DNA from 4 places in the Macrococcus armenti genome. Region 1 is predicted to be linked to each of the others. Evidence: predicted binding sites of a transcription regulator. Region 1 holds the regulator's gene; each other region holds the start of a gene.

Evidence for each region. Region 1 encodes Rex, which represses fermentation and respiration genes when NADH is low (regulators of the CRP and FNR family bind a similar motif). Its sites were predicted from a motif close to TTGTGAAATATTTCACAA; they were not measured.
Region 2: a site for Rex is predicted at 4,404-4,421, ahead of LAU42_RS00530 (formate/nitrite transporter family protein). Genes of this name have one in related genera too.
Region 3: a site for Rex is predicted at 3,861-3,878, ahead of LAU42_RS00785 (nitrate/nitrite transporter). Genes of this name have one in related genera too.
Region 4: a site for Rex is predicted at 3,184-3,201, ahead of LAU42_RS04655 (formate/nitrite transporter family protein). Genes of this name have one in related genera too.

The regions. Positions count from the first base shown of each region.
Region 1 is NZ_CP083608.1:1,899,190-1,907,460, forward strand. It holds gene LAU42_RS10230 (MurR/RpiR family transcriptional regulator) at 1-230, opposite strand, end outside; gene LAU42_RS10235 (GH32 C-terminal domain-containing protein) at 373-1,077, opposite strand; gene tatC (twin-arginine translocase subunit TatC) at 1,146-1,901, opposite strand; gene LAU42_RS10245 (twin-arginine translocase TatA/TatE family subunit) at 1,942-2,124, opposite strand; gene LAU42_RS10250 (redox-sensing transcriptional repressor Rex) at 2,137-2,769, opposite strand; gene LAU42_RS10255 (ABC-F family ATP-binding cassette domain-containing protein) at 2,920-4,836, shown strand; gene tsaD (tRNA (adenosine(37)-N6)-threonylcarbamoyltransferase complex transferase subunit TsaD) at 5,277-6,284, opposite strand; gene rimI (ribosomal protein S18-alanine N-acetyltransferase) at 6,281-6,703, opposite strand; gene tsaB (tRNA (adenosine(37)-N6)-threonylcarbamoyltransferase complex dimerization subunit type 1 TsaB) at 6,715-7,377, opposite strand; gene tsaE (tRNA (adenosine(37)-N6)-threonylcarbamoyltransferase complex ATPase subunit type 1 TsaE) at 7,358-7,816, opposite strand; rRNA gene rrf (5S ribosomal RNA) at 8,004-8,118, opposite strand.
Region 2 is NZ_CP083608.1:96,658-104,928, reverse strand. It holds gene LAU42_RS00555 (MFS transporter) at 1-234, opposite strand, end outside; partial or broken gene LAU42_RS00550 (YdeI/OmpD-associated family protein) at 428-1,011, opposite strand; gene modA (molybdate ABC transporter substrate-binding protein) at 1,027-1,800, opposite strand; gene ahpF (alkyl hydroperoxide reductase subunit F) at 1,894-3,417, opposite strand; gene ahpC (alkyl hydroperoxide reductase subunit C) at 3,524-4,093, opposite strand; gene LAU42_RS00530 (formate/nitrite transporter family protein) at 4,439-5,263, shown strand; gene LAU42_RS00525 (metal-dependent transcriptional regulator) at 5,301-5,939, opposite strand; gene LAU42_RS00520 (metal ABC transporter ATP-binding protein) at 6,067-6,768, shown strand; gene LAU42_RS00515 (metal ABC transporter permease) at 6,769-7,596, shown strand; gene LAU42_RS00510 (metal ABC transporter substrate-binding protein) at 7,602-8,271, shown strand, end outside.
Region 3 is NZ_CP083608.1:146,751-155,021, reverse strand. It holds gene LAU42_RS00805 (molybdopterin molybdotransferase MoeA) at 1-594, opposite strand, end outside; gene moaC (cyclic pyranopterin monophosphate synthase MoaC) at 658-1,134, shown strand; gene LAU42_RS00795 (MogA/MoaB family molybdenum cofactor biosynthesis protein) at 1,135-1,635, opposite strand; gene LAU42_RS00790 (ThiF family adenylyltransferase) at 1,647-2,636, opposite strand; gene LAU42_RS00785 (nitrate/nitrite transporter) at 2,647-3,804, opposite strand; gene LAU42_RS00780 (hemerythrin domain-containing protein) at 3,960-4,466, opposite strand; gene LAU42_RS00775 (response regulator) at 4,499-5,149, opposite strand; gene LAU42_RS00770 (sensor histidine kinase) at 5,160-6,200, opposite strand; gene LAU42_RS00765 (GAF domain-containing protein) at 6,187-6,645, opposite strand; gene narI (respiratory nitrate reductase subunit gamma) at 6,677-7,354, opposite strand; gene narJ (nitrate reductase molybdenum cofactor assembly chaperone) at 7,347-7,925, opposite strand; gene narH (nitrate reductase subunit beta) at 7,918-8,271, opposite strand, start outside.
Region 4 is NZ_CP083608.1:891,518-899,788, forward strand. It holds gene pknB (Stk1 family PASTA domain-containing Ser/Thr kinase) at 1-151, shown strand, start outside; gene LAU42_RS04635 (hypothetical protein) at 222-1,094, shown strand; gene LAU42_RS04640 (cytochrome P450) at 1,136-2,413, shown strand; gene LAU42_RS04645 (rhodanese-like domain-containing protein) at 2,436-2,735, opposite strand; gene LAU42_RS04650 (hypothetical protein) at 2,805-3,086, shown strand; gene LAU42_RS04655 (formate/nitrite transporter family protein) at 3,214-4,029, shown strand; gene rsgA (ribosome small subunit-dependent GTPase A) at 4,007-4,906, shown strand; gene rpe (ribulose-phosphate 3-epimerase) at 4,906-5,550, shown strand; gene LAU42_RS04670 (thiamine diphosphokinase) at 5,552-6,187, shown strand; gene rpmB (50S ribosomal protein L28) at 6,234-6,422, opposite strand; gene LAU42_RS04680 (Asp23/Gls24 family envelope stress response protein) at 6,679-7,053, shown strand; gene LAU42_RS04685 (DAK2 domain-containing protein) at 7,064-8,271, shown strand, end outside.

The DNA.
Region 1 (8,271 bases):
GTATGCAGCTCACGCGCTAATTCAACTTTTACAACTTTAATCCCAGATAAACCGAGACGTTTACTGAAGCGAACGATTGCTGCTTCACTCGTATTTGAAAGGCTTGCAATTTCTTTAATAGGCAAGTTAACAACTTTCTCCGGATATTCTATTACTACATCTGCAATTCTCTTCTCAACTGGTGTAAAGCTGTCATACATCTTAGTAATTTGTCCTAATACTGAATACATTTTTTCATCCCCTAGCAATATAAATCTAATTTGAATTATGTAATGTAATATTTAATATTGTTACATTTATTATATTGTAGTATAAATATACTATTTGTTGGAAATAATTAAAACTAAAATTTTGTAAATTTTTCGTGCTTTTTTACACTTCTGACAAATCATACTTCGACAGTTTCAAATACACTTGACCACGGAGTGCTGAGGCACGAATTCCATCTGCATCATCTGTCGTATTAATATATGTCGACATAACAGCTTCACCATCATTGATAAAGATTTCAATCGTATGTTCATATACGAAACAATGCAGTGACGTTAACGGTGCGTGTAACGTAATAACTCTTTTAAAATCCTCAACAGTCGACAAGCTGCTATCCGTGCGATCAATTATAAATTGCTGTGTGCTTGTATCATATGTCATGACTGTACGTTCTCTCCTTGAAACGCGTAGTTCTATGTTTAACTCAAGCGCATCATTATCTATAATATCCGCAATAAGCTCATAACGTTTACCTTCATAAGGATGCAGACGCACAATTTTCTTCGTCGCATAACCTTCAGCTGTCTCAAGCTTTCCACGACAATGCTCTGAGAATGCCGGCCGTTGTTTCAGCTCACCATCTTCAAATGTCATAATACGCGGTGTCGCAAGTTCACCGTTAATGCGTCCGACAAGTAAGCAACGCTCTGATTCATCTATTAATAATGATATAGGGTCAAAATCAAAGCCATGGTCAGGCATATCATACTTCAACTTATCCGGATATGGTTTAAGCTTCGTCTTTAGGCGACGCTCCAGCGTTGCTAATTCCTGCTCACTTAACTGTGAATGATGTAATTCCTTCATAATGATTCTCCTTGAAATATATTACTTTTATTTTAGCAGAAAATATAAAAAAAGAAGCAGCTTTATCACTACTTCTCTAATTCCTCTTCTATTAATTTCTGCTCGCCTTTCAAATACTGTCTATAACCGATTTTACTGATCTGGATGCTGAATTCATATAGCAACACCATCGGCAATACGAAAATGATATAAGTCATCGTATCTGGTGGCGCTATAATAGCAGCAATTACCATTAAAATAAAGTACGCATACTTTCTATTTTTCTTTAAGAATATCGGATTCACAACGCCAAGACGTGTTAAGAATAATAGTAGTATCGGTAACTGGAATACAAAGCCAAACGGCATCGTAATCTTCACCATTTCTCCGAAGTACTGCGTCACACCGATTTGCTGATGTAATCCCATATCACTTGCGAGTTCAAGTGAGAAGTTAATAAAGTAAGGAAATAATATAAAGTATCCAAAACTCATCCCAGCAAAAAATAAAATAATACAAAAAGGGATATACGCAAGCGTCACACGTCTTTCCTGTGGATGTAAACCCGGTGATATAAACGCCCACAGCTGATAGAGGATTACCGGTGAAATAATAATAATCGCAATAATCATAATAACGCTCAAATAAATAGAAAGCGGATCAGATACTTTAAAGTAATTTAATGCAATGCCTTTAGGTACATCCGTTACTGTAAGAAACTTTGTGACAGGTTTACCGAATATAAATCCAATGAACATACCTGCAATTAAAAAGTAACCGACAACCATAAGTCTTGCCCGCAATTCTTCAAGATGTTCAACTATTGTTAAATTATCCTTATCCACCGTAATCACCTCTCAATAAAAAAACGGCACAGATGCCGTTTTATTTTTTTACTTCTTTATCATCTTTATCTTCATCCATAATACCGTTTGTTGCATTTTTAAATTCCTTTAAAGTCTCTCCCATTGAGCGACCGAATTCCGGCATTTTTTTAGGACCGAATATAATTAACGCGACAATACCTAAAAACACTAAAATTGTTGGTGATGCAAAACCAAGTAACATGTATTTATCCCCCTAATGATTTTTCATAAAGAAAATTAAAGATTGTAATTCAACGCCTAAATCAATGTGATGAACATGTACGCCACTCGGTACATTTAATCTTTCTGGTGTAAAGTTTAATATACCTTTAATTTGTGCTTTTGTCACTCTATTTGCGACGTCTTGCGCGACACTTCCCGGTACAGTTAATATTACGACCTGAATACCAGTCTTATCAACAACTTTCTCAAAATCTTTCATATCCTGAACTTCAATCTTACCAATTTGTCTACCGATTGATTCCGGATTCGCATCGAATGCTGCTGTAATCTTCATACGGTCATTAATTGAAAAATTATAGTTTACTAATGCCGTACCTAAGTTACCGACTCCAATAATTGCAACTTTCGTAATCATATCTTGCTGTAATGTTGTCTTGAAGAAGTTGAGTAGAAAGTTAACGTTATAGCCGTAACCTTTCTTTCCGAGTTCTCCAAAGTAGGAGAAGTCTCTACGAATCGTAGCAGAATCAATTTGTAACCCATCACTTAATTCCTTACTGCTCACTCGTTCAACATTTGAATTATATAACGTATTAACAAAACGATAATATAAAGGAAGTCGTTTTAAAGTGGCTTTAGGAATTTTAATTTCGTCCTTCGACATCCTATTCACCCGTTTCTTTTTTGTGATAACATTCACATCGACATTATTATAACACTTATATATATAAAAGACTATGTGAAATTGTGAATTCATTGATAAAAGATTCCAACTTATTATGTGTTACTGTACAATGAAGATGAGGTGAAACCATTGATATTATTACAAGCAAGTAATTTAACAAAATCCTACTCAGGTGAAAATATATTCTCAAATGTGAAATTCGAAGTTAAATCCAACGATCGTATTGCCATCGTTGGACGGAACGGTGCCGGTAAAACGACTTTAATGAAAATTCTCGCGGGTGCTGAAGATTATGATACGGGACATCTGTCTATCGCAAAACATGTGAATATCGGTTATTTAACGCAGCAGATGACTTTAAATGCAGAAGGTACTGTATATGAGGCGATGAAGAAACCTTTTCTGCATCTGGAACGTATGCAACATGAACTGAACGATATTGCGCTGTACTTAAGCGAACATAGCGATGATGCTGCAAGTGAAGCGTATCAGGAGAAGCTCACTGAATACGAAAAGTTACAGCATAAATTTGAAGCAGAAGACGGTTACTTATATGAAACGAAGATTAAATCTGTATTAACAGGTTTGAACTTTAAAGAAGAAGACTTCAATAAAACAATCGACTGTTTCTCAGGTGGTCAGAAAACACGTCTTGCACTTGCAGAAATGTTACTGCATAACCCTGATTTGCTGCTACTTGACGAACCGACGAACCATCTTGATATGGATACGACTGCATGGCTTGAAAATTACTTAACAACATATAACGGTGCCATCGTTATCATTTCGCACGACCGTTACTTTTTAGATAAAGTCGTCAACACTGTATACAATGTCGCACTCGGTCAAGTTACGAAATATGTCGGTAACTACTCTAAGTTCATTGAATTACGTGACCAGTATTATGAAAAGATGCAGGCACAGTACGAGCGACAGCAAGCTGAAATTAAACGTCTAGAAACGTTCGTGCAGAAAAACATTACACGTGCATCAACGAGCGGTATGGCAAAAAGCCGTCGTAAAGTTCTGGAGAAGATGACAAAAATAGATATGCCGAAACAAGATGATCATTCAATGAATTTACGTTTCTCAATTGATAAAGAAACAGGAAACGACGTATTACGCTGCACAGATTTAGCAATCGGATACGATGCGCCACTTGCTATGAATATAAATTTTGACGTATCAAAACAAGACGCAATCGCATTTATCGGACCGAACGGAATAGGTAAGACGACACTTATTAAAACAATCGCAAAACTCCTTAAACCACTCTCAGGTGATGTACAATACGGTGCGAATCTATCTATCGGATATTACGATCAGAAACAAGCTGAATTTTCTTCTAACAATACAGTACTAGAAGAATTATGGCAGTATTATCCCACGATGCCGGAGAAAGAAATACGTACAGTACTCGGAAGATTCTTATTCGTCCAGGATGACGTGAAGAAAATTATTAACGACTTATCCGGTGGTGAAAAAGCGAGACTACAACTTGCGAAACTCAGTTTAGAAAATCATAACGTACTCATACTCGATGAGCCGACAAACCATCTAGATATCGATGCGAAAGAAGTATTAGAAGATGCGCTTATCCACTACCCCGGCACATTATTATTTGTCAGTCATGACCGATACTTCATTAATAAACTCGCTACGAAAGTATTCCATATGAATAAAGAAGGCGGCCGAATGTTTTTAGGGGACTATTCATACTTCATCGAAAAAGAAGAAGAACGTATGGCGATACTAGCACATCAAGCTGAAGAGGAAACAAAAACATATAAAGAAAATGATTATGATGCTTTTAAAGCAAATCAAAAAGAACGCAGAAAACTGGAACGCCAGAAAGAAAAGCTCGAACAGCAAATAGAAGTGCATGAAGCACGCATAAATGAAATAGAAATCGAACTTACAAAACCAGAAGTATTCAGCGATATCGAAAAAGCAAATACATTAAATGATGAACTCATAGCACTTAATCGTGAAAATGAATCATTATTTGAAGAATGGTCAGAAATTGAAATGACGTTAGAAGGATAAAAACACGTTATTTTCTGAAAATGACTATTCACAAAGTTATACACATTAAAAACATTGAAATATAAGTAATCCACAAAGTTATTCAGTTTATCCACAGATTTCTGCATAAAACATAATGAAATAATTGTGTAAAACGTACTATTGACATATAGTTATACACAAATTGTTAACAACTTGTGTACAAGTACGTATGTTCGTGTTTATTATGAACATAATTTATATACTAAAAAGAGGACGAAACGTCATATTACGTTTCGTCCTCTTATGTTTATGTTAGTTATTGCTGTGAGTGTCACTTTTTGGGACACTCGCATCTGTTTTTGTTGCTCGGTGTCACTTTTTGGGACACTCACATCTGTTTTTGTTGATGAGTGTCACTTTTTGGGACACTCACACCTGTTTTAGCCGCCGAGTGTCACTTTTGGGGACATTTAATCCTACTATAAATTAATATTTGAAAGACCATTTAAGTTCATTGCACCAAATTTACCAGCTCTATATTCATAATATGCTGCCGCGCCGATCATTGCTGCATTATCAGTACATAAATTCAATGGTGGTATTAATAGCTTTACACCTTTATCTTCACACATCTGCTCCATACGTGCTCTAATGCCTCTATTTGCAGCAACACCCCCACATATAAGCAATTGATTAATCTCATATGCTAATAATGCTTTAAACGTCTGTTCTGTTAACACATCTATTACACTTTCTTGAAAACTTGCAGCAACGTCCTCTTTATTATATGCAATACCTTTTTGATTCAAATTATGCAACTTATTAATGACTGCACTTTTAAGACCACTGAAACTAAAGTCGTACCCTTCCATAATCGGACGAGGAAAGTCTAATACATCTTCACCTTCTGCTGCGAGTCGGTCTACGTGTGGTCCTCCCGGATAAGGTAAGTCTATTGTTCTTGCAACTTTATCGTACGCCTCTCCTACCGCATCGTCACGTGTTTCACCAATCACTTCAAAGTCCATATGACCTTTCATTAATACGAGTTCCGTGTGCCCTCCAGAAATCACAAGAGCAAGCATCGGGAATGTTAATCGTTCTTCGATATGATTTGCATAAACATGTCCTGCTATATGATGGACAGGGATAAGTGGTTTACCGTGCGCTAGCGCTAACGCTTTCGCCGCATTAATACCTACGAGCAATGCACCGATTAATCCAGGTCCTTCTGTAACTGCCACTGCATCAATTTCTTCCCATGTAAGATGCGCTTCACTTATTGCTTCTTCAATAACCATCGTAATGTTTTCTACATGGTGCCGACTTGCAACTTCAGGAACTACACCACCAAATCGTTTATGTGATTCAATTTGAGAATTCACAACATTACTTAATACTTCATATCCATTGCGGACAACACTTGCTGCTGTTTCATCACAACTCGTTTCAATTGCCAAAATTGTTATATCCTTCTCATTATTCATCGTAATTTCACCCACATCACTTTCGCATCTTCACCAGGACCATAATAATCTCGTCTTGTGCCACCGTAAGTAAATCCAAGACTCTCATATAATCCTCGTGCCGCGTTATTCTCTATTCTAACTTCTAAGCTCATCATCTCACATGTAATTCGTGCGTAATTTATTACATATTCAAGTAGTAATTTTCCGTATCCGAATCCTCTAAACTGCTCATTAATTGCAACAGTCGTAATCTGCGCCTGATCGACTACTATCCACATCCCTAAATAACCAATAACAGCTTCATCTATAACAAGCACAAAATAATGCGCAAACTCATTCTTCTCCAGTTCATGATAAAATGCATCGAGCGTCCATGAACCACTCGGAAATGCCTTTTGTTCAATATCATAAACTGCTGGAACATCACTGAGTTCCATTTTCCTTATTATTAATCCTGACTGCTCAACCAATTACGCTCCGCCTCCGATATTCTTAAATACGTCGGTTCAAATGCATGAACATTAACTGGATCATTCGTATCTATTAAACGACGCATTTCAGCACTTCTTGGAATGCAGTAAAACACAGGACCTTTTAACGATGCTTCCAGTTTAACGGCATCCATCCCTAAAAATATATACGGTAAGTGCTGCTGTTTTAATTTTTCATTTAATTCATCAATTGAGATATACTGGTCCTCTTCAATCATTTCCAGCTTAACACCTTTATAACGATACATACCTGCATATACGTGGTTTCTACGCGCATCAAAAACAGGGATTAATAAAAATTCATGCATTCTGACTGTTGCTGCTAAAGCTGCAAGACTAGATACTGAGTACAAAGGAATATCCAGAGTATATGCCAAAGTTTTAGCTGCCGTTACACCGATACGAAGCCCTGTATAAGAGCCTGGACCATGTGCTACAGTAACACCTTCAATATCTTTCATCGTTAGACCTGTATATTTCAATAAGCTTTCAACTTGACTCATTAAAGTAATAGAATGATTAATACGCATACCGCTGTTAAACTCAGCGAGTACGCTATCTCCATCTGTAATACTTACAGAAAGTGGCTGATTACTCGTATCAATGTGCAGTAATTTCATTTTCAATCTGCTCCTTTAATTTATTCGCTTCAGCACCTATCGCATTCAAAATTACTTCACGGCTCATTTCATCAACACGTTTGATTTGTAGCGTTAAATAACTTTCCGGCAAGAAATCTTCAATCATTTCTGGCCATTCAACAATTGAAACACCATCACCATAAAAGTATTCATCAAATCCTAAATCATCTTCAGCGCCTTCCAGTCTATAACAATCCATATGATGAAACGGCATACGTCCATCATATGACTTAATGATATTGAACGTCGGGGAAGTAATATTTTGAGTTACACCTAATGCGCTTCCGAAAAATTGGCTGAATGTTGTTTTTCCTGCACCTAAATCTCCATTTAATAATATGACCGTACCAGGCACTACATACTTGGCAATTTTCTCTGAGAGCTGCTTCGTGTCTTCTATTCCATTTATATTTATTATCATTATTTACACTCACTTTTAATTATTTTCAGTATAGTTTATTGTAACATATTTATATATGCTACCAATATATTGAGACAGCTTGATATAGCTTTAATATGTTAATTAATATTACGAAACATAAAACTATAGAAATAATAAATTTATGCAATAAAAAAGAGACCCTATAAAAGGATCTCCTGAGATTGCCCGGCAACGTCCTACTCTCGCGGATCGTAAGACCAACTACCATCGGCGCTAGAGAGCTTAACTTCTGTGTTCGGTATGGGAACAGGTGTGACCTCTCTGCCATCGTCACCAGACAAATGAAAGAATATGATATCCAGTTTCAACTCGCTGTCCCTATTCATTTTCTAAATCTCAATCGAATCTGGCGATTCTCATTCGATTTATCAAAAATGATACGGGCCATAACGCTCGTTTCAACCTTTAAATTATACTTTCAAAACTAGATA
Region 2 (8,271 bases), 400 kb from region 1:
ATATACACCATATACCGGGCTTAATACAATTAACAGTAATGCTGCAATACTCGCAGAATATGCAATCCATGTTGAAGATATCTGTTCGGTTACCGGATCAGTTCCCAATTGCTCTGTCACAAATTGCGGGAAAAATAGCGTTACGATATTCGCGCTAAAAATTGTGTTACTAAAGTCATACAATGCCCAGCTAAAAATTGGCAATGACAACATAAGTTTAATATCTCTTTTCATAAAACACTCCTAAATTATTTGATATATATAATAATATACAAATTTTACAGGAAGTATATTAATTTCTGTTAAATTTTTGTAAACAAGTATTAAATTCCTTTTGTTTAAATAGTTTTTATTAAAAAATACGGACGTGTTTTATAAAACAAACACGTCCACAACAACAAATTTTATTATTAACTAAAAACAATTTTTATTTATCTAATATTCCTTTACCGAGCATAATTTTATCCCTATGTTTCATCACTCGATTTGTTCTCGTTTCACTTTTTTTCGCTTTATTAATATCTAGAATATACGCGCGCTGCCTTCCTAGTGTGAGTGCATGGAAGTGTGATTCATAAGCCTCATCTTCTGCAAAGATTTCTGCCATCTCAGTCGGAATTTCAATCTCTGTTTGCTGTTTCTCTATTTTCTTTCCAGAAGCTTCAATCTTAATCGCTTCATTTATATACCACTTAATTTGTTCCTGCTTATCATGAATTTCCTCTACTGGCTAAATCGCAGCTGTCTTGCAGATTGTACATTTTCTGTCTGCTGAACGAGCATATTAAATTTATCTTCAATCAGTGCACCTTTATGAAAAAGTAATGCTACATATGCTTTAAAACCATGCATTAAAACGACATTTTTCCCTTTTAAAGTATAGCACGGATGCATCCATTTATAATCTTCTTCCAGTTCTGTATCCTGCATCAGTGATCTAAACGCTAAATATGCTGACTGCCATTGTGATTCTTTCTCGAAAAATCGTTGTAATTTTTGTTCTTTTTCCATTTTGTAACCTCTTTATTATTTTACTTTATCAAATCCAGCATTCTCAAAAACTTCAATTGATTGTCGTGTGTCCAAATATTCATAAAATGCTCTAGCTTCTTTCATATGCTTTGTATCTTTAACGATTGCAGCTGGATAAATAATTTCATCATGCATCTTGTCTTCTATCGTCACAACGTTTTTAATTTTATCGCTTGCTTTCAAGTCTGATGTATATACGATACCTGCTTCAACATTCCCAGTTTCAACATACGTCAGTACTTGCCTTACATCTTTCGCCAGTACATATTTTGGTTTTAACTTTTCATATAAATTTGCACGTTCTAACGCTTGCTTGCCATATTTACCAGCTGGTACAAGTTCAGGATTACCCAGTGCAATTTTCTGTACTTGTTCTGAAGTGAGTGCATTCATATTTTCGAGTTTGTCCTTAGATACGATAACGAGATGATTTTTTAAGAGTTGCTTTGTATCTTGCTTATTTACTTTATCATCTTTCACTAAATCATCTACCTTATCTTCTGCTGCTGAAATAAATACATCTACGGGTGCGCCTGACTTTATTTGCTGCGCCAATGCACCTGATGCACCATAGTTAAATTTTAAGTCGACATGCTTATGCTCTTTTTCGTATGCTTTTTCGATATCATTTAAAGCATCTTTCAAGCTTGCAGCAGCCGAAACTGTAATTACTGTCTTATCTTTGGAAGCTTTACTGCTTGTCGCACCATCATTGCTGCAAGCACTTAATACAAACACTGCAATTAAAAAATATAACAACTTCTTCATCTCAGTAACCTCCAGATTTTTACTTAATTATTTAAATTTTCAAATAAAAAGACTACATAAGATATTATACATCTTATGTAGTCTCATAGTGAATTAATTTCTAATTAAGTAATCGAATGCGCTTAATGCAGCTGTTGCGCCTGCACCCATCGAAATAATAATTTGTTTATATGCTTGATCCGTACAATCTCCTGCCGCGAAAATACCTGGTACATTTGTTGCACCTTTACGGTCTACGATAATTTCGCCACGATTGTTGCGTTCAACTAAGTCACCAACAAATTCAGTGCTAGGTACAAGACCGATTTGAACGAATACACCTTCTAAATCAATAGTATGCTCTTCATTTGTATTACGATCCACATACGTTAATGCTTTAAGTTTGTCGTCACCTGTCAGTTCTTTCGTAGCTGCTGATTTAATAATTTCTGTGTTGTTTAATGAAGCTAATCGATCCTGCAGTACTTTATCTGCACGCAAAGTCTCACCAAATTCCAGTAATGTTACATGTTCAACAATTCCTGCTAAATCAATTGCTGCTTCAACACCAGAGTTTCCTCCGCCGACAACCGCTACGCGTTTATCTTCAAATAATGGTCCGTCGCAGTGTGGGCAATATGCAACACCTTTGTTTTTATACTCAGCTTCACCTGGTACGTTCATATTACGCCATTTTGCGCCAGTACCGATAATTAATGTTTTACTTGAAAGTTTTCCACCATTCTCAAGTGTTACATGTACCATATCTTCAATCTTTTCAATTGAATCTACGCGTACCGCATTCATAACATCAATATCATAACTCTTAATATGGTCTGCTAAATTTTGGGCAAACTCTGGTCCAGTCGTTTCTTTCACTGAAATGAAATTCTCAATTGCTGCAGTATCATTGACCTGACCACCGATACGCTCAGCAACTACACCTGTACGTAACCCTTTACGCGCGGCATAAATAGAAGCAGCAGCACTTGCCGGACCTCCACCAATTACTAGTACATCAAACGGTGCTTTCGCATCAAATTCAGAAGCGTCCATACCGCCTCCTACTTGGTTGATAATTTCTTCAACGGTCATCTTACCGCTACCGAATTCTTCGCCATTTAAGAAGATGCTTGGCACGGCCATAATATCTTTAGATTCTTCTCTATATGCCGCCCCATCAATCATCGTATGTGTGATGTTCGGATTTAATACTGACATTACGTTTAAAGCCTGAACAACGTCAGGACATTTTGTGCATGTCAAGCTTACGAAAGTTTCAAAGTTTAATAGCTTATCAATTTTCTTAATTTGATCAATGACATCTTCGTCTAATTTCGGCGCTCTTCCACTCACTTGAAGTAATGCAAGCACTAATGATGTAAATTCATGACCTAACGGAACACCCGCAAATGTTACACGCGCCTCCTCTTCAGGACGTGCTACTGTGAAGCTAGGTGTTCGCTTAAGCGTAGCTTCTTGAATAGATATCTTATCCGACATTTCACTAATTTCATTTAATAATGCCATCATATCCTGTGAAGTTTTATCATCACCTTTACTTGCTGTTAAAACGATTTCGCCTTCAAGTAGTTCGAGATATTGGCCTAATTGCTGTTTTAAATTATTATCTAGCATTTACTTACGCTCCTTTTGTTGTATATTTATACACTTTAAAGATAATAGAGACCACAACGCAATATATACGTTGTGGCACTATAAATATTGATGTTAAGTTCAATAATTAAATTTTACCTACTAAATCTAGACCTGGTGTTAAAGTTTCTGATCCTTCTTTCCATTTTGCAGGACAAACTTCACCATCATGTGATGCTACATATTGCGCAGCTTTCACTTTGTCGATTAACACGCTTGCTTCACGACCGATACCATCGTTGTTAATTTCCATTGTTTGAACAACACCGTCTGGATCGATTAAGAATGTAGCACGTTGAGCAAGACCAGCTTCCTCATCTAATACATCAAAGTTACGCGCGATAACGTGTGATGGGTCACCAATCATCGTGTATTGAATTTTAGAAATCGCTTCTGAATGATCATGCCAAGCTTTGTGTGTGAAGTGTGTATCACATGATACTGAGTACACATTAACACCTAAGTCTTGTAATGTAGCATAATGATCTTGTAAATCTTCTAATTCAGTTGGGCATACGAAAGTGAAGTCTGCTGGGTAGAAACATACGATGTTCCAAGAACCTTTCATTGACTCATTTGATACTTCTACAAACTTATCACCTTTTGGATCATACGCTTGTGCTGTGAATGGTAAAATTTCTTTGTTGATTAATGACATAAATAAATTCCTCCTGAAAATTTAATAAAATTCTTATTTAGAATAATTCTAATCTCTACAATACTTATTATACATGATGCATAATACAAGTCAACTAAAGACACCTAAATTTATAATTATTTTAATTAACAATTAGTATGCCTTGATTTAATCAGTTTCCAGCATCAAAAATTATCATTTAATATTGTATATTCTCATTTAGAGCTTTATCTTTAATACGCTTATTATTTTTACTGTGACTTTTATTCAAACAACGAGTATAATATTGTAAAATTACTATATAAAAACAATTTTTAATATGATATAGTAATTGTGAAACATTGCACATATATACGGAGGGATATTATGACACTCGCACGACCTGTAAAAACAATTGAAGATACACATGCTTCAAAACCTAATATCGAAAATATCGTTGGTCAAGTAGCAACAAAAGAAATCATGGTTGACCGCACACCTGGCAGATACATGCTGAAATCTGTTATGTCTGGATTTTTACTCGCAATTATGACGGTATTAATGCTGGCAGTCAAAACACAATTTGCAGGAGTAAACCCAGGTTTAATTAATTTACTTGGTGCTATATCATTCAGTATTGCACTCGTTATGATTGTACTTACAAACTCGGAATTATTGACGAGTAACTTTATGTTCATGACTGTTGGTCTTTATTATAAAGTCATCTCACTGCCTAAAGTGATGAAAATTTTTACATACTGCTTTATCGGTAACATCATTGGTGGCTTCGTATTATTCGGTATGATGACAGGAACTAAAGTAATGACGCCCGAAATGGTCGCTGCACTTACAAAAACAGTTAATGCAAAAACAATTGATTCTACGTGGCTTACAATTTTAATAAAAGGGATTTTTGCTAACTTCTTTATTAATATCGGAATTTATATTTCACTTCAATGTAAAGAAGCACTCGCGAAAGTGTTCTTTATCGGTGTCGGTGTTGTAATTTTCGTATTTATGGCATACGAACACGTTGTTTATAATGCAGGGTTATTTGCAGGAATGATGTTCTATAATATTGATGCATTATCATGGATCGATGTTCTGAAAAACATTGTTTTCGCTTATATCGGTAACTATATCGGAGGCGGAATCTTTGTAGGACTTGTTTATGCATATTTAAATGGAAGCAGAAATGAAATAAAAGGATAATAATGAACGCCGAACTGCATGCGGTTCGGCGCTTTTGTTATTTATAATATAATTTTTTGGCATTATCCATACTCAGACTTACAGACTTATCACCTTTATTCAAATACATAATTTGATTCGCTTCATCAATCGAATCAATTCTCAACCTATCGTTAATCTTTATATCATTCTCGTATAAATACGATAACAACGCCACTTCATCATGAACTTTTGAAAGAATAAATGAATCACCTGCATTTAGTTCGGTAACCATATGAAGTTCTTCTTCCTGCAAGCTCTCTCTTGGAATTAATGCACCATGCGGACAATATTCAGGATAACAGAGCATCTCATCGAGGCGTTCTATAAATAAATCTGATACACGGTGTTCGAGCACTTCCGCTTCCATATGAACTTCATCCCAGCGATAGCCTAACGATTCTATTAAAAAGCATTCAATTAAGCGATGACGTTTTACAATTCTGGCAACTTCTTTCTCTCCAACTTCTGTCAGCCTTGCCCCTTTATAAGGTTTAGTTGTAATATACCCCTCTTTTTCTAATCGATTCGTCATCTCTGTTACAGAGGGTGGCTTGATCCCAAGATGTGTTGCAATTTTTTTATTGGAAACATATTCATTCAAACCATTATTATGATAAATACATTTTAAATAATCCTCTTTCTCTTCAGTTAACATGCATTTCCCTCCAGTATTCACATTTTATTCAAACTTTCCCATTGATTTATGATTTTTTCAGTATTATATTAAATATAGTTTAGGTTTACCTAAAATTATTTTTAATATAATATAAAAGGTGTTGTCTATGCTTTCAATCAATAATTTAAACGTTTTTATAGATGGTCGTCATATTCTTCGTAACATTAATTATACACAACAATTAACAGGAAAGCTTATAGGAGTTTTAGGTCCGAATGGCGCCGGGAAGTCTACATTATTTAAAAGTATGCTTAGTTTTATTCGCTCAACTGGATCGGTGTATGTTGATAATAAACCATTAAATAAGCAACTTACACGTTGTGCCTATATTCCTCAGAAATCATCTATAGATATCGAATTTCCTATCACTGTTATTGATACGATTAGATCCGGTTTATCCCCATCCCCTTTAATGAAGTATCGTGCGGATAATAAAAAGGTGAATGAATTAATGACGTTGATGGAATTAAATGATATTCAGCATAAACTGATCAGTGATTTAAGTGGCGGCCAGTTACAGCGCGTATTGATCGCAAGAAGCCTTATGGAGGAAAAGGATATTTACTTTCTGGATGAGCCTTTTGTTGGTATTGACTTCAAAAGTTACGAAATCATTAAAGATTGTATCTTCAAATTAAAATCAAATCAAAAACTCATCTTTATTGTGCATCATGATTTAAGGTCAGCTCCTGAATTGTTTGATGAGTGCATTTTACTGAACAAAGAAATTATTGCCCAAGGTCCTACTGAAAGCATACTTACTGACGATAACATTAAACAGACATATTTCGTTCAGGGAGGTGTTTAAATGAGTTTTATTGCTGAAATCTCAAACTATCCATTCTTATCACGTGCATTAATTACAGCAGCGATTGTCGGAATCGCAGCAGGTGTAGTAGGCTGTCTTATCATATTACGCGGATTAAGTTTAATGGGTGATGCGATGAGTCACGCTGTATTGCCAGGTGTTGCATTAAGCTTTCTATTACATATACCAATGTTTATCGGTGCATTATTCACCGGTCTCTTAACGAGTCTATTTATCGGGGCAATAACAGACCGATCTAAAACAAAAAAAGATGCTGCGATTGGCATAGCATTTACGCTATTCTTCTCTATCGGTGTCGTAATGATCAGCATGATGGAAACGACGACAAATTTATACCATATATTATTCGGAGATATCCTTACGGTAACGAAAGAAGCAATGTACACAACACTTTTTGTTAGTCTCGCTGTACTCATCATTATCATTGTCTCTTATAGACAACTTAAGTTAACGACGTTCGATCCGGTCTTCAGTAGAATGAATGGCATTAACCCCGCATTCTGGCATTACACTGTAATGATAATGCTAGCACTTATTACAGTCGTCAGCTTACAAACAATAGGCATTATTCTTGTCGTTGCAATGTTGATTACACCTGCATCAAGCGCATATTTAATTTCTAAAAGCTTACACAAGATGATGCTTTTATCTGCGACATTCGGATTATTCAGTGCAGTTACCGGTATATATATCAGTTATATACTGAACGTTCCAAGTGGTGCATGCATCGTGATTATCGCAACATTAATCTATCTCGTAATATTTACACTCAATCAAACAAAAAAACGATTCATAACGAAAGGATGAAATTTATGAACACAAAAATTTTCTCAAAAATCATTGTTTTCTTTGCACTGGCAGCATTTTTATTAAGTGCATGTGCGCAAGATAAAACTGAAGGAAAAATTAAAATCGTAACATCAAACTCCATTATTTACGATATGACGAAATCAATTGCAGGTGATCATGCAGTTGTCACTAATATCGTACCTATCGGACAGGATCCGCACGACTATGAAGTAAAACCGAAAGATATTAAAGCTATTACTGATGCTGACGTCGTATTGTTTAATGGGCTGAATTTAGAGACTTCAAGCGGATGGTTTCAAAAAGCATTAAAACAAGGTGGTAAGAAATTAGGCGATGACAATGTTATTGCTGTGAGTAATGGTGTTAAGAAAATTTTCTTAAAGGCACATCATGACGATAATGCGATTGATCCACATGCATGGTTAAGTATTGATAACGGTATTCTTTACAGTAAAAATATCGCTAGTGCGCTAGAGAAAGCAGATAAAAAACATTCAAAAGCGTACCATCATAATATGGAGCAATACACGAAACGCTTAACTGCATTAAGCACACAGTATAAAGATAAATTCAATGATATTCCAAAGTCAAAACGTCATCTCATTACGAGTGAAGGCGCGTTCAAGTACTTCAGTCGAGATTATGATTTGAGTCATGCTTACATATGGGAGA
Region 3 (8,271 bases), 450 kb from region 1:
TTCATTAATTTCTACAAGTTCTGAACCAGTAGCGATAAGTGCAACAGTTGGCTTTTGATAAACGTTCACGTACTCATACGAAAACGTCGCAAGAACTGCTATGACCCCTGCAGTAATTTTTGTCCCTTTCGGAATAACAACTTCACCTTGTTTACATTCTTCACCTTGCTTCGAAATGTTTTCACCCGGTGTAAAGGTTTTTCTCAGCGTAAATCCGTCTTCTGTTGGCGTCGTTTGTTCAAGCATTACGACAGCATCAGCACCTTTTGGAATTGGTGCGCCCGTCATAATACGTACTGCTTCGTTATCTTTTAGTTGTACATCGCTTACGTGTCCGGCGCCGATATGATCGATAACTTTAAATAATTTTCTTTCATCACCAGTTGCGCCTTCTGAAGATCCACTGACAATTGCAAAGCCATCATATGGTGACTTGTCAAACATCGGGATATCATACGTTGCAATAATATCTTCAGCTAATGTATCGCCCAAGCTATCAGTGTAGTACTTTTTTGTTACTGATTTATATTTAGCATATTTTAAACATTTATCTATCGCTTCAGTTACTGGAATGGGTGTACGTTTTTCAAGCATCGTTATCCTACTTTCTCTAAATGTAGTATGATAGTTATAGTATATAAAAAAGGAAGTGAAATAATGAATAATTTAACACACTTTAACGAACAAGGACGCGCTAAGATGGTAGATGTATCTGATAAGCCTATCTCAACGCGAACTGCTGTCGCTAAAAGTTCTATAAAAGTAAACGCAGTAATTTATGACCAAATTATCAACCACAAGAATAAAAAAGGCGATGTTCTTGGTGTTGCACAAGTCGCAGGTATTATGGCTGCAAAGAATACCGCACAAATTATCCCAATGTGTCATCCACTGAATTTAAGTGGCATCGATATTGCATTCGAATGGGACACGACTGATGGTTATGAAATATTAATCACTTGTACCGTTAAAACGACCGGACAAACAGGTGTTGAGATGGAAGCCTTAACGGGTGCAAGTGCTACAGCACTTACAATATATGATATGACAAAAGCAGTTGATAAAGGTATGATTATCGGCCCAACTTATCTCGAACATAAATCAGGCGGAAAAAATGGAGACTTTAACCGTTAATTACTTATTAAGCTCATGCACAATGTGATGGATTTCCTGTGTAATGAGCTTTTTCATTGCAAGATTTACTGCACCAACTGAGCCCGGTATTGAAAAAATTACCGTATTATCTTTCGTACCACATAACGCACGTGAAAGCATTGCGCGTGTGCCCACATCTTCTGTATAGCTTAAATAACGGAATATTTCACCGAAGCCTTCCATTTCTTTATCGATAATCGACGTCACCACTTCAATCGTAACATCACGTTTTGCAACGCCTGTCCCACCTGTCGTAATAATGACATCCACTTTGTCATGCAACAATTTCATAATACTCGCTCTAATATCAGCCTGATCATCTTTAGCGATTAAATAATGTTCACGTGAAACATCGATTTCGATATCTTTTAATTGTTCAATAATCGCTTTTCCGCCCTTATCTGTATCATAATCTCTCGTGTCACTTACTGTAATAACACCTACATTTAATTGTTTACGTACTTCATTAGAATGTTCCATTACTATCTCTCCTAACCAAATAATTGATGATAAACTTTCTTACCTTCAGCCATTGATTTGACGTCATGAATTAACATACGGCCACCTTTAAACCATACAATCGGATGATTATCAAACTTAAATCTTATAAAATAAGGCGTCTCCTGAAATATGATAGACAACGATTGTAAATGTTTCAACAAATCTTCATCACTGAACGCTGTCACAATCTGTAATGTATCTCTACCACATAACATCGTTTCATGCGTTTGCTGACTAAGTGCCGGGTATGATGCATGTGCCCCGCACGTTGAACAACGCTCATTAAACATTCTTGAAAACTTCAGTGCCGTATGATCCATCTGCCATACATCTCCGAATACTAATTTCGCATCGAATGGTGTATCTGTTAACAGTTTTAATGCATACATCATCTGAAAACTCGTTGCCATACTCACAGCGGGTTCTATAACACCTACTGTATCACAAGTTCTGTTCATTACGGGTAACATACCCATCACACAATTAAAGCAAGGTGTTACACCAGGAATGAAAGGACATGCTACATAAGTGGATTCTACACATGCACCATAAATCCATGGAATATTATATTTATAACAGAAATCATTAATAAGCAATCGTGTTTCAAAATTGTCGGTCGCATCTAATATACAATCACATTGCAAAAACGCCGCTTCTAAAAGCGGCGCATCAAGATGATTGATATATGTTTCAATTTGAATATCACTTCGAATTGCTTTAACTTCACGTTCACAAGCAATCACTTTAGGCGTCGCATCAATCGCATCTTGTTCCTTAAAAAGTGATTGTCGTTGTAAATTTGAGAGTTCAACATAATCGCGATCGACAATCACAATTTTACTTACACCGCATCTTGCCAAGGATTCTGCAAGATGCGTACCTAATGCACCACATCCTACAATACCAACAGTCTTACGAGAGAGTTTCTCCTGACCTTCCTGGCCGATACCATAAAATTTTATTTGTCTGTCATATCGCATATGTCATCCCCTAATTTCTGCCTTCTTTTTTGTCCATCCAGAACATTGTTATTAATGCAATTATACCAAACACTGCAAGGAAGGCAAAAGCTGGCTTGTTTGTACCGAAGTTTGCTGCACAAGCGGCAATAACTAGTGGCGGGAAGAAACCACCTAAACCACCCATCATTGAAACGATGCCGTTTACAATACCAGCTTGTTTAGAGTAATACGTTGGTGCTAGTTTGAAAATTAGTCCATTTCCTAAACCGGCACATGCTGAAATAATTAAACATCCTGCAGTAAAGAAGAAAATTTGATGGTTAATAGATAACATTGCAGCACCAATAATTAAACCAACGAATACAACTTTAAGCACGTCCATAGCACGTAATTTATCACCGAGCACTCCACCAATTGGACGAAGCAACGTTGCAATCGCAATAAATGTACCTGTACGAACACCAGCATCTACTTTATCTAAACCGAAGTTGTTAACTAAAAAGTTTGGTAAAAATAATCCGAATGCTACGAATGAACCAAATGTAATGAAGTACCAGAAGCTCAGTAAGTATAATTTATATTCCGGTAACACACCTTTAATTTGATCCATTAATGGTTGCTTTACTTTAGGTTCATCTTTATCCCCTAATAAGAAGTTCAGTAAAGCAAATAATGCCATAACGACTAAATAAGATTTAACAGTATTGCTCCATCCAATTGCATTCGCAATCGGTGGTGCTGCAAACGCTGATACAGCAGTTCCGATATTCCCCATTCCATAAATACCATTCGCTAAACCATGCTTTTCTTTCGGGAAATATTTCGGTACACTCGTAACACCTACTGAGAAGATTGCACCACCAACTCCTAGAAAAAGTCCTGCAACCATAAGCATCGTTGTTGATTGTGCCATACTCAGTAAGAATACAGGAATTAATAAAAAGATAAATGAGAATAAAAATACTTTTCTTGCGCCGATTAAATTAGCATAATAGCCTAGAGGAATACGTAATATAGATCCAAGAATTACTGGAATTGCTAAAATAATCGCTTTTTGACTTTCCGGAATCGTAAATTCCTGTGACATAAATGGCATAAGTGGCGCAATAATTGTCCATGCCATAAATCCTGCAACTAAACTTAACGTCTGTAAGGGTAATTGTACTTTACCTGTTGATTTGTTCATCGTCTTCACCTTTTTCATAAGTTTGTGATTTACTATACAAATATATTTTAAGGTGATTGTGATTCATTTAACATTGGGGAATTCCCCCTATGTATAGGTTAAATCCCTATATAAGAAAAAAGATTCGAAACACGGTATCGTTTCGAATCTTATTCTTATATTATCTTCGTATTAACAGCCTCAAGCAAAGTTTCTTCGTCTTTAATTTTGAATACTTTCTCAGCCATCTGGAACAGTACACTTTCTTCTTTGTACATATGGACCATACAAATTTCGTACCCTTCATTTAAATCGTTTAATAGCAGGTTAATGTCTTCTGTACTGAGTTCCATCATATTCGTAACACCGATAAAATGATTGAAATATTGTGCCATCTCATCATGTTCTGCCTCTATTGTGATTATCGGACCTTGATCTGTTCCGATGTAACTTCCGAGAATCGGAAAGAAAAATCGCTCTTCTTTTGCCTGGTGTTTATCAAGAATTGGCAGAAAATCCGATACTTTCTCTTTTAACATTCTTAACTTATGATACTTCGATAACATCGCGTCCGTCTGCTTTACATCCATCATTATCTGATACCATTCGTGAAGTAACGATCGAATGAGCAGATGTTCATTCTCTAATATACGAAGTGCTTTCATCTTTGTTTGAAATTGCATCACGTCACTACCTTTTTTACGGAGTTCCTCATTTAAAACTCAAGTAATTTTTTCTTAAGCGCATATTCCACAAGTTCCGGCTTACTTTTAAGCTCCAGCTTGTCCATAATTCTCGCTTTATGTGCCTCTACTGTTTTAACAGAAACAAAAAGCATTTCTGCAATTTCTTTATTACCATATCCTTTAGCAATTAAAGGCAGTATTTCTAATTCTCGTTTCGTTAATATCTTTAAATGGTCATTCTTTGCCGAATACTCTGTATCGTGATGTATGAGTTCATGTACAAGAGAAGTTGCCATCTTCGGATCTATATAAGTTCCTTCTTTGTAAACTGTCTGTACAGCTTTAACAAGCTCTTCATCTGGTGCGTTTTTAAGAATATAACCGTTCGCACCATTTTTTAGTACATGAAATAAATACTCTTCATCATCATACATCGTTAATATTAATATCTTCGTTTCTGGGAATGCTTCTTTAATCTTACCCGTCGCAATCAATCCGGATTCTCCAGGCGGCATACTCAAATCCATGATTAACACGTCCGGTTTATGCTGAGACACCTTTTGAAATGCCTCCATACCGTCAGCCGCTGTCGCAACAACTTCCATATCTTCCTGATAATTTAAAATCATTGAGAATCCTGTACGCACTACCGCATGATCATCCGCAATTACTATTTTCATTTATATCCCCCTAAAGTGGGATGGTTAATGTTACAAACGTACCTTTGCCCTTTTCGCTATTTATCTCAACGTGTCCGTTGACGATAGCTGCACGTTCCTGCATACCAAATAAGCCAAGTCCGGAACTTTTCGGTGTCTCTCCTGGTGTAAACCCATCTCCACTATCACTTATTTCTACTGTTAATTCTGAATCATCTTTTTGTATCAGCACATTGACTTCATCTACGTCTGCATACTTTAAAGCATTTAATATCGCTTCCTGCGTTATTCTATACACTGATGTTTCAATCTCATTCGAAAAACGCATATCCTGAATATTCTCATCCATAATCACTTCAAGCCCATAACTTTTCTCAAGTTGTTTGAAGTGAGACTTAAATGCAGCTACAAGGCCTAAATCATCGAGTGATGACGGTCTAAGTTCCAGCGACAAGTTACGAATATCATCCATAAGTCGTGATATCGTGCCCTCCATAAGCTGAAGGTGTTTTTCTTTCTCTTCTTCAGTTTTATACTTCAGTAGTCTGATGTCAACTGATACGTTTAATAATTCCTGAATAACACTGTCATGTAATTCTCGTGAAATTCTTTTGCGTTCATTTTCCTGAGCACTCATAATCTTTTGAGTAATCGTTTTTTGATGCAATATTTCCTGCGTTTTTATTTGTTGGGAAATATTTTGTAATGTCAGAACTTTAATGCCTTTTAACTGCTTTAATACAACATATGAAGCAGAATAAGGTTTCGGCTCCCCCATTTCATCCTTCAGGAAAATCTGGAATGACTGATTATTTTCTTCACGTTTAATAAAACAATCTCTGCACGCCATTAACGCATGTTCACTTGTTACACCGAGACAAGTACGACAAAGGTTTCTCGTAAGGCCTGCAATATTATCATGCATATGAATTACTTTTTCTGCTGCTTCATTCATCTTCAGAATACGATTATCCTCATCAATAAAAATGATGATTTCATCTGTATCATGATAAAACGCATCAATTAGTGCACTTTCAAGTTGCTGTTCAGGATATGTTTTAAATTCGGACACTATTAATCACATCCTTGCGATAGAAAGCACCTAAACCTTTATCTAACTGTGCTTTTAACTGTTCGTGCATTGTAAGCGTAAAAGTTCTCTTATTTCTATTACCTATGAGTAATACCGCGGCAACTTGATTATATTTCCATAATGGTACCGCAAGAAAATTTGTAAGTTTTTCGAAGCGAATGATTGGAAAATCAAACATGTGTGATTGTAAACTGCTGGATGCTACATCAAGTTCCATCCAGTCACGTCCAGTTTTTATAACAATCCCTGCGACGCCTTTTCCTTTTTTTAATTCTATCTTCTTATATCTTTCATTTGTTTCACCAGTAACATATAGCCAATGAATATCTGTCTGTAAAATTAAATCAGAAGGCATCGCGAGTCCGATAAAATCTACATCTAGAGATTCTCTCAATTGATCAATGATTATTTGGTAATCATACATCTCTTTCACTCCTTTGCCTTCTGATTATAACTTATTGTTTATGTTTACGATATAATATATGGCTACGTCCTACATAATTTACCGGCACACTCCATACATGTACTAATCGTGTAAACGGCCATAGCGCTGTAATTAAAAATCCTGTTAATACGTGTATCTTAAATGATAACGGTACACCTTCCATGTAGCCCGCTTCAGGTCTTAATATAAGCAATCCACGGAACCATTCAGAAATAGTATTTCGGTAATCAAAATCAGGTATCGTCGCATTCGTTACAATCGTTGAGTAACAGCCGATAAACACGATAAATAACAATAGAAAATTCACAAGTATATCTGATAATGAACTTAACTTTCTTACATTTTCATTTGTTACGCGACGTGCTGTTAATAACAACATACCAATCAAAGTCACGATACCGAATATACTTCCGATATATACTGCACCAATGTGATATAAATGGTCACTAACACCGATTGCTCGCAACCAGCTTGCAGGAATTCCAAGACCTACTACGTGCCCCATAATAACTGGAATAATCCCTAAGTGGAATAAAATACTGCCCCACATCAATGACTTCTTCTCTACAAATTCACTCGACTTTGCCGTCCATGAAAATTGGTCATACTTAAATCTAAAAATATGGCCGATAATAAATATTGCGATACAAGCATACGGATAAATTACCCACAGTAATTGATCACCCATTTACCGTCACCTCATTCTCGTCTTTAATTAAACATGCTTTGCACGTTTCTCTTATTGCTAATATTAGATGATAATAAGGGCTCTTAATGTGATCTAATGCTTGTAATAAGTTATACGTCCCATCTTCAATGACCATTAATAACAGCCCCATACTTTCTTCCGCACGGTCATCTCCGCGCCAGTCTGCTGCATAAATAAATTCGCACATTAATGGCAGGAAATCTGACAGTTCAGATGATGGCATTTCAAGGCCAAACATTTCATATAACACTTTCAGACGTGCAAGCATTTGTCCGCGTTCTTTCTTATCTTCAAACTTAACATATGTCATGTACAATGTCGTTTTCTTCTCAAAGTCGAACGTTGATGTATATACTTCCTGAATTTCAGATAAACTGATTTCATGCATATTTTTCCAGTATTGATTTACCGCTTCGTATGCTGGATGGTCTTCTGCAAATACCCCATCAAATTCTCTCGGATGAAAATTTAATTTCTCAGGATAAACGAGCTGGTGGCTAAAGAATCCGAATGCTCGTTTATAGTCATAAAGTTTATTTAAATCAATCACGCCAAATGCCTCCGTAGAAGTTGTCTTCATAAACTTCTTTACCAGATTTTCCAGCCGGAACTGGTCCACAACCATCACAATCCGCACCGAAGTTATCGCTCGTATAACCCTCGCCACCTTGAGCGCTATACGTATTCATGTACCCTTCTTTATGCGATGTTGGAATAACAAATCGATCTTCATGCTTCGCGATTGCGAGTAAACGATACATCTGCTTCACTTGATGTGCTGTCATACCAACACGATCTAAACGCGACTCATCAAAATCTTTACCACTTGAAACGGCTCTCATATAGCTACGCATCATCGCCATACGTTGAAGCGCTTCTTTTACAGTTTTCGCATC
Region 4 (8,271 bases), 1.0 Mb from region 1:
TAAACTAAAAGAAAGTTATGAGACGAAAAATAGTACAACGAAAAACTTTAATCTCGTTATTACGCCTGATGAAGATGGTGAGATTCTCGTTAAGATTGACGGTAAAACGTATATACATGAAAAAATAAAATATGATAGTCTTGGGAATTAACTGGTTACAGATGTAACCAGTTTTTTTCTTTCTTCATAATATGTATAATATGAATGAAGGGGGAGTGTTCATGAAGTACCATCATATATTTAATGCAGTTAGTGATAAAATTAGCGAAGTACTCCATATTCAGGATGAAGAAACGAAGGAAGTTTATATTAATATCATTAAACAGTTATCGCCCGGAAATGACTATACATTCGTTGAAATTATGAAAGAATATATCGCGGAATATCAACAGAAAAGCTTTCAGTTCTATCAATATAAAGCGAATAATGGATTCGTTGTGAATCGATCACAATACGGGCTTGAAGTTGTTGAAGTTAATAAAGATACAAGATTTGTTGTCGGGGATATGATTACCCATTTAAGTAATGATGCTGTTGACGTACTGAGTGAACGCTACCGTAAACTATTATTTCACGATGCGATTGAGCGTCAGGAATGGTCGAATTTAATTTTGAAACAAGTTGATGCAACAGTAAAGCGTAGTAGTGAATCGTATGAATTTGAACTCAAAAGATTTGAAATAGCAGATCCTTTTGTACATAAAACAGAAAGTTATCAGCATGTATTAATATATGCTCCGGAACAGTTGCATGAGATTAAAAGCGAAATTTCAACTGAACTACCAATTATACTGGATGTCCGTTATACAGAAGGAACGGCGTCAGTATTTGACATTAAACCTGAAGTCATATTGATGAGCAGACATACGAAAGGAAGTATTGAACAATATATTGTGGAAGCTGATGCTTTAAAAGTCGGTGAAGCATCGTTCGGTGCATTAAGTGAATATGAATCGATACAACTTGGTCAATATACATTTGAATATGGTGTTACAGGTGAAAGAACCGCATATCCTGACGTAGAGATCATCAATCATGCATCAGATGATCAAATAATGGAATTTGCAAAGCGACATGTTATGAATCACTTATAAAGGGTAAAGTGTTTATATAATTATTTCAGGAGGGTATAACTATGGGTAAAAGAATTCCTAAAGATCGTGGTATTGATAACTCACTAAAAATTATGAAAGAAGGATATGAGTACGTACCTTCTCGCATGAAAAAATTTAATACGAATATATTTGAAACGAATGTTTTAGGTGGAAAGACTGCTGTTGTCATTAGTGGTAAAAACGCTGCAGAATTGTTTTACGATAATGATAAAACTGAGCGTAAAGGCACTTTACCGAAACGCGTCGTTAAAACTTTGTTTGGAAAAGGTGCGATTCATACGACAGCAGGAAAAACACATCTTGACCGAAAAGCGCTTTTTATGTCATTGATGACAGATGAGAATCTTGCGTATTTAAGGAAGCTTACACGCAATTACTGGTTCCAGAATATAGAAAATATGCAGTATCAGCATAAAGTAAATGTATATAATGAATCTACAGTGTTGCTAACAAAAGTTGGATTAAGATGGGCGGGTATCGTTGAGAATCCAGACAATATTAATAAAATGGCTGACGATATGAATAAGATGATTGATTCTTTCAGTGCTATCGGTTCACTATATGGTGGCTATAGAGAAGCTAAAAAAGCACGAGCACGTGTAGAACAGTTTTTAGAAGATCAAATTGTTGCAACGCGTAAAGGGAAAATCCATCCAGAAAAAGGGACGGCTTTATACGAATTTAGTCATTGGGAAGATATGAATGGTAAACCGATGGATGCAAGACTTTGTGCTGTAGATTTAATGAATGTGATTCGCCCACTCGTAGCAATTAATAAATTTGTCAGCTTCGGCGTACTCGCGCTTCATGAATTTCCAGGTGAGCGTATACGTGTTGCTTTAAACGAAGACGACTATGCCTATAAGTTTGTTCAGGAAGTAAGACGTTACTATCCATTTGTTCCATTTTTACCAGGTAAAGCGAAAGAAAATATTACGTTTGAAGGATATAAAATTAAAAAAGATACGATGATGGTGCTTGACGTTTATGGTACATTACATCGCGATGATTTGTTCAGTGAACCAGATCGCTTCAATCCATATCGATTTGATGCATGGGATGGTAGTCCATTTGACCTTATTCCGCAAGGTGGGGGAGATTATTATACGAACCATCGTTGTGCAGGTGAGTGGATGACGATTATTATTATGGAAGAAACGATGAAGTTCTTTGCAAATGAAATTTCATATAATGTACCACCACAGGACTTTACTGTAGATACGACGAAGTTCCCGGGTAAAGTAGCATCTGGTATGGATATAGAAGATATAAAAGTAAACATAGACCGTACAAAATAAAACTGAGGCAATTGCCTCAGTTTTATTTTGTAATTTCACCTTTCCAGTCATCCATCCCTTGATCAACAACAGTAATATTAATGCCTTCTTCATATAAGTATTCAGCAGCCTGTAAAGCACGGCCACCACGTTTACATAAAATGATGTATTCATCTTCCGAATTAAATTGACTTAATTGATCAGGAATTGTATTTAAAGGAATGTTAATTGCTGATTTTATATGGCCTTCAGCAAATTCTTCAGGTGTACGTACGTCAATAATATGTGCGTCAGTTCCTGTTTGTAGTGTATCCTGTAGTGCATCTAATGTAATATGTTTCAATTTAAAGACCTCCTTTTTGTTTATGATACTATGTTTGGGATAAAATTAAAAATAAAAGGAGGAGATGTATTGCTATTATTTACGAACCCACTTGAGCAGATTCAAGCGTATATTACAGATAAAACTGCACACTTCCAGGAGATGGTGGACTATTTAACGACATTGGTGTTATTAGGTTTTGGAATTATCGTTCTTATATTAGTGGTCACATTATTTTTACTGTACAAAATATACAGACAAACAAGTAAAGGTTATGTTGATCGCATTCGAGCAGAAGTTGAACGTGACTTAATTCAGAAATATCAGCTGGAACTTCGTGAAGATTACAAAAAATACTTGCAAAAAAAGTAGTTGTCATTTAATCAATATAGGAGTATGAATATGTTAAGTATGTCACAATATTGCCACTTGTTGCACTTGATGTTCTTACTTTTTCATCATAAACTATTTGTGAAATACATCACAAGGAGAATAGAAAATGAAACAGCAGGCAGATTTAGAAAGCGAATTTTTTTACGGTAGATTATTGATGGAAGGTATCCAGCATACTGTAACGACGAAACAAGGTTTGATTTCAAGCTTTACGATAAGATATTTATTGCGTGCAATGATGGCAGGGTTTATCATAGCGCTGATCACAATTTTTACGTGGAAATTAAAAATTGATTTTTTAAAAGTGACAGATTCAGGAGTTGCGGCTCTCATTGGAGGGGTCGGCTTTAGTGTCGCCCTTGTATTTATTATGTTTACGTATTCAGAGTTGCTGACGAGCAACTTTATGTATTTTACTGTAGGGATGTATTATAAAACGATTGATTTATACCATGCGCTGCTCGTGTTTCTTGTCTGTTTCATCGGAAATATTCTCGGCGGACTCGTTTTGTTTTTAATGCTTTCTTTTTCTACATTACTGTCTGATGATATGATAAAATTGATGATAACTATTACAGAATATAAAGCGCATACATTAACAGCACATGATATATTTATTCGTGGAATTTTTGCGAATTTCTTTATTAACATTTCAATCATTGTTTCAATGCATTTTAAGGAAGCATTTCCGAAAATGTTCGTATTGATGATTGGTGTTACGATATTTGCGTACATGGGTTATGAACATGTTATTGCGAATGGTATAATATTTACTGGTGCAGTCGTTAATGGAATAAGTTCTGAGTATTACCTTGATATCATTAAAAATATTATTATGAGTGGTCTAGGTAATTATATTGGTGGCGGTTTATTAATCGGTTTGTTTTATGCGTATTTAAATGCGCCAAAATCTTCTAAATGAGGTGAATGTTATTAAAGGTCAAATCATAAAAGCATTAAGTGGTTTTTATTACGTAAAGTATAATGATGAAATTTATCAATGTCGTGCACGTGGTAATTTCAGAAAGAAAGGGATAAATCCACTCGTAGGTGATTTCGTTACATTCCAGATAGAGAATGAAACGGATGGCTACATACTATCTATAGAAGAAAGAACGAATTATATGGTAAGACCGCCAGTTGCAAATATTGAACGTGTGATTATCGTAATGAGTGCAAAGGAACCAGAATTCAGTTTAAACTTACTTGATAAGTTTCTCGTAAAGGTTGAATCTTATCATATTGAACCCGTAATTTTAGTGACAAAGCGAGATTTATTATCGGCATCTGAATGCAGCAAAATCGAAAATCATTTAGCATATTATACATCGATCGGATACGAGACGTACTTCGTTTCAAATTTAAATACGCAGTCTTATGACACGCTTGTAAAAGGGATAACAGTACTTGCTGGTCAGTCTGGTGTTGGGAAGTCATCATTTATTAATAGTTTAATACCTGATGCGAACTTAAATACTGGCGTTATTAGCAACGCGTTAAATCGAGGAAAACATACGACGAGGCATGTTGAATTGATACCGTTACAAAATGGTTATATTGCGGATACACCAGGATTTAGCTCATTGGATCTTGATAATATCGAAAAAGTCACATTAAAAAATATGTTTCCTGAATTTATCGCCATTGCTGATGCATGTAAGTTTAGAGAATGCCTGCATATCAATGAACCGAAATGTGCGGTTAAAAGCGCTGTAGAAGCAGGTGAAATACTACAGACACGATATGACCATTATTTACAGATGATACGGGAAATTGAATCTAGAAAGGTGAGATATTAATGAAAGTAGCACCGAGTTTATTATCATGTAATTTTATGAAATTAGAAGACGAAATCAATGCAATTGAAGCTGCTGGTGCAGATTACTTACATTTCGATGTAATGGACGGTATGTTCGTTCCGAATTTATCGTTTGCATTTCCGATATTACAGCAAATTAGAGCGCATACGAAAATGACGATTGATACACATTTAATGGTAAAGAAACCAGAACGTTATATTCAGGCCTTTGCAGATGCGGGTAGTGATATTATTACCGTTCATGTTGAAGCAACCGAGCATATACACCGTACTTTACAGCTTATTCGTGATACTGGAAAAAAAGTCGGAATCACTTTAAATCCGGGCACACCTATAGAAGTATTAATGCCTGTATTGCACATGGTAGATCTTGTGCTCGTAATGACAGTTAATCCTGGATTTGGTGGCCAGTCATTTATTCAGGAATGTTTAAGTAAAATTGAATTTTTGAAAAATTATCGAAATGAACACCAACTTACATATGAAATCGAAGTAGATGGTGGCGTCAATGATGTAACTGCGCAGTATTGTATCGATAGTGGGGCGGATGTTCTTGTAGCAGGCTCTTACTTTTTTAAACATGATGACTATTCGATGCCTGTCAGAGCGCTGAAGGGAGAATAGTATGAACTTACATATTATTTGTACGAAGTTAGATGTAGATGATTCAATCTTTGAACAATATCGTGATGATGACTGGATTGGTGTTGATTATGGTGCGTTAATGCTCATTGAACATAATATTAGACCGATTGCAGTATTCGGAGATTTTGATTCAATCGATGAAAATGAGCGCGCGCGCATTGAAAATGAAATTGAAATCGATTATTTACCCGCAGAGAAAAATGAAACGGATTTAGAAGTGGCGCTTCAGTATGCGAAAGATTTAGGTTATCAGAAAGTATTCATTCATGGTGCTACTGGTGGTAGACTGGATCACTTTTTAGGTAATTTACAGACGTTATTACATCCGGAAGTATTATTATCTCAAAGTGAATTTATTATGGTGAACGATCAAAATACGATTCAAGTACTTGCAGCGGGAACGCATATCATTGAGAAGGAATATGATAAGAAATATATTTCGTTTATTCCAGTTAATGATGGGGTCATATTGACTTTAGTAGGATTCAAATATGATGTTGAGCGGTTTGAAGTAAATTTAGGAATTACGAGAACTGTTTCGAATGAATTTCAATCAACGCGAGCTGAAGTAACAGTTGAGCAAGGTATGGTATATATAATTCAAAGTAAAGAATAAAAAAAGACCTTTCACACAAAGGTCTTTTTTGTATCTATATATTCAATTAAACACGTGTCACTTTACCTGATTTTAATGCACGAGCTGAAACCCATACACGTTTAGGCTTACCATCTACTAAGATGCGGACTTTTTGTAAGTTTGCTCCGAAGCGACGTTTGCTGTAGTTCATTGCGTGAGAACGATTGTTACCTGTTACGGCTTTACGACCAGTAACATGACATACTTTAGCCATTGTTTTTGCCTCCTTTAATAGAATATAGAGATACACTTATCTTTTACATACTATAACAATTTAACATAATTCAATTTGTATTGCAATAAATTTTTGTCATTCGTCGTATGTGCAAATAATCGATTTTCTTTTATTTTAAATGATATAAGTTCAAACTAATAAAATTATTTTTAAGATTAAACGAGACAATTCTTGTAATTATGAATATTTATTGATTATAATAATGTGACGAGTGTATAAACAAGGAGGCAGTGAAATGACATTAGAGATTACAAATGAATTTGGTTCAATCGATATTTCAAGTGATGTAATCGCAACGATTGCAGGTGGTGCGGCAGTTGAGTGTTACGGCATTATCGGTATGGCAAGTAAACATCAGGTGCGAGACGGCATTGCTGATATTTTAGGACGAGATAACTATTCTAAAGGTGTTATCGTAACGAATAAGGACGGTATTTTAGATGTTGATATGTATATTATCGTAGCTTACGGCACTAAAATTTCAGAAATTGCGAGTAACGTTCAGTCTACAGTTAAATACACTTTAGAGAAAACTTTAAACTTAACGGTGAATTCAGTGAACATTTACATTCAAGGTGTACGTGTCATCAAGCTGGATGATGAAGAATAGGGAGGATTTCATAATGAAAACAATTGACGGCAAGCTATTTGCTGAAATGATAATTACAGGGGCAAATAACTTATCTCAAAACGCTGACTATGTAGATTCACTGAATGTCTTTCCAGTACCAGATGGTGATACTGGGACGAACATGAATCTTTCTATCAGTTCAGGTGCGAAAGAGACTGAAGAGAATATTGAAGCGCATATCGGTAATGTAGGTATCGCTTTCTCTAAAGGACTATTAATGGGTGCACGTGGTAATTCTGGTGTTATATTATCACAGTTATTCCGTGGTTTTTCAAAATATATTGAAGCGGAAAGTGAAATTGACAGTACGAAATTTGCGAAAGCATTCCAGGCTGGTGTGAAAACTGCATATAAAGCAGTAATGAAACCAGTTGAAGGTACAATTCTTACTGTAGCGAGAGAAGCATCTGAAGCTGCAATGAAAGCAAGTGAAACAACAGATAATTGTATAGAAATTATGGAAGCACTTGTGAAAGAAGGTAACGCATCATTACAACGTACGCCGGATTTATTGCCAGTACTTAAAGAAGTTGGCGTTGTAGATAGTGGTGGACAAGGTTTAATGTATGTGTATGAAGGATTCCTTGCAGTACTAAAAGGAGAAAAAATCGCTGCACCTGTAAAACGCGATATCGATGATAACTTTATTAACGATGAACACGATTTCGGTGATGTTGTAAAAACGGAAGATATCGTACCTGGGTTCTGTACAGAATTCATGGTTCGTTTCAAAGAAGGTATGAAACCATTCAGCGAAGATCAATTTAGAGAAGATATGTCGAAGTTCGGTGATTCTTTATTAGTAATTTCAGATGATGAAATTGTAAAAACACATGTTCACTCGGAAACTCCAGGTGAAGCATTAACATATGGTAGTCAGTACGGTGAAATTATTAAAATTAAAATTGAGAATATGCGTGAACAACACCGAGAAGTATTACGTAAACGTGGTGTTAAAGAAACGACAAATGAAATCGCTAAAGTAGAAAAAGCATTAATTACGATTTCTATGGGTGATGGCATTACTGAATTATTTAAATCTATCGGTGCGACACATGTTATTAGTGGTGGTCAAACGATGAATCCATCAACTGAGGATATCGTAAAGATAATCGAAGCGAGTGGCTGTAAAGAGGCGGTTGTATTACCAAATAATAAAAACATTATTATGGCTGCAGAGCAAGCTGCAGAAGTTGC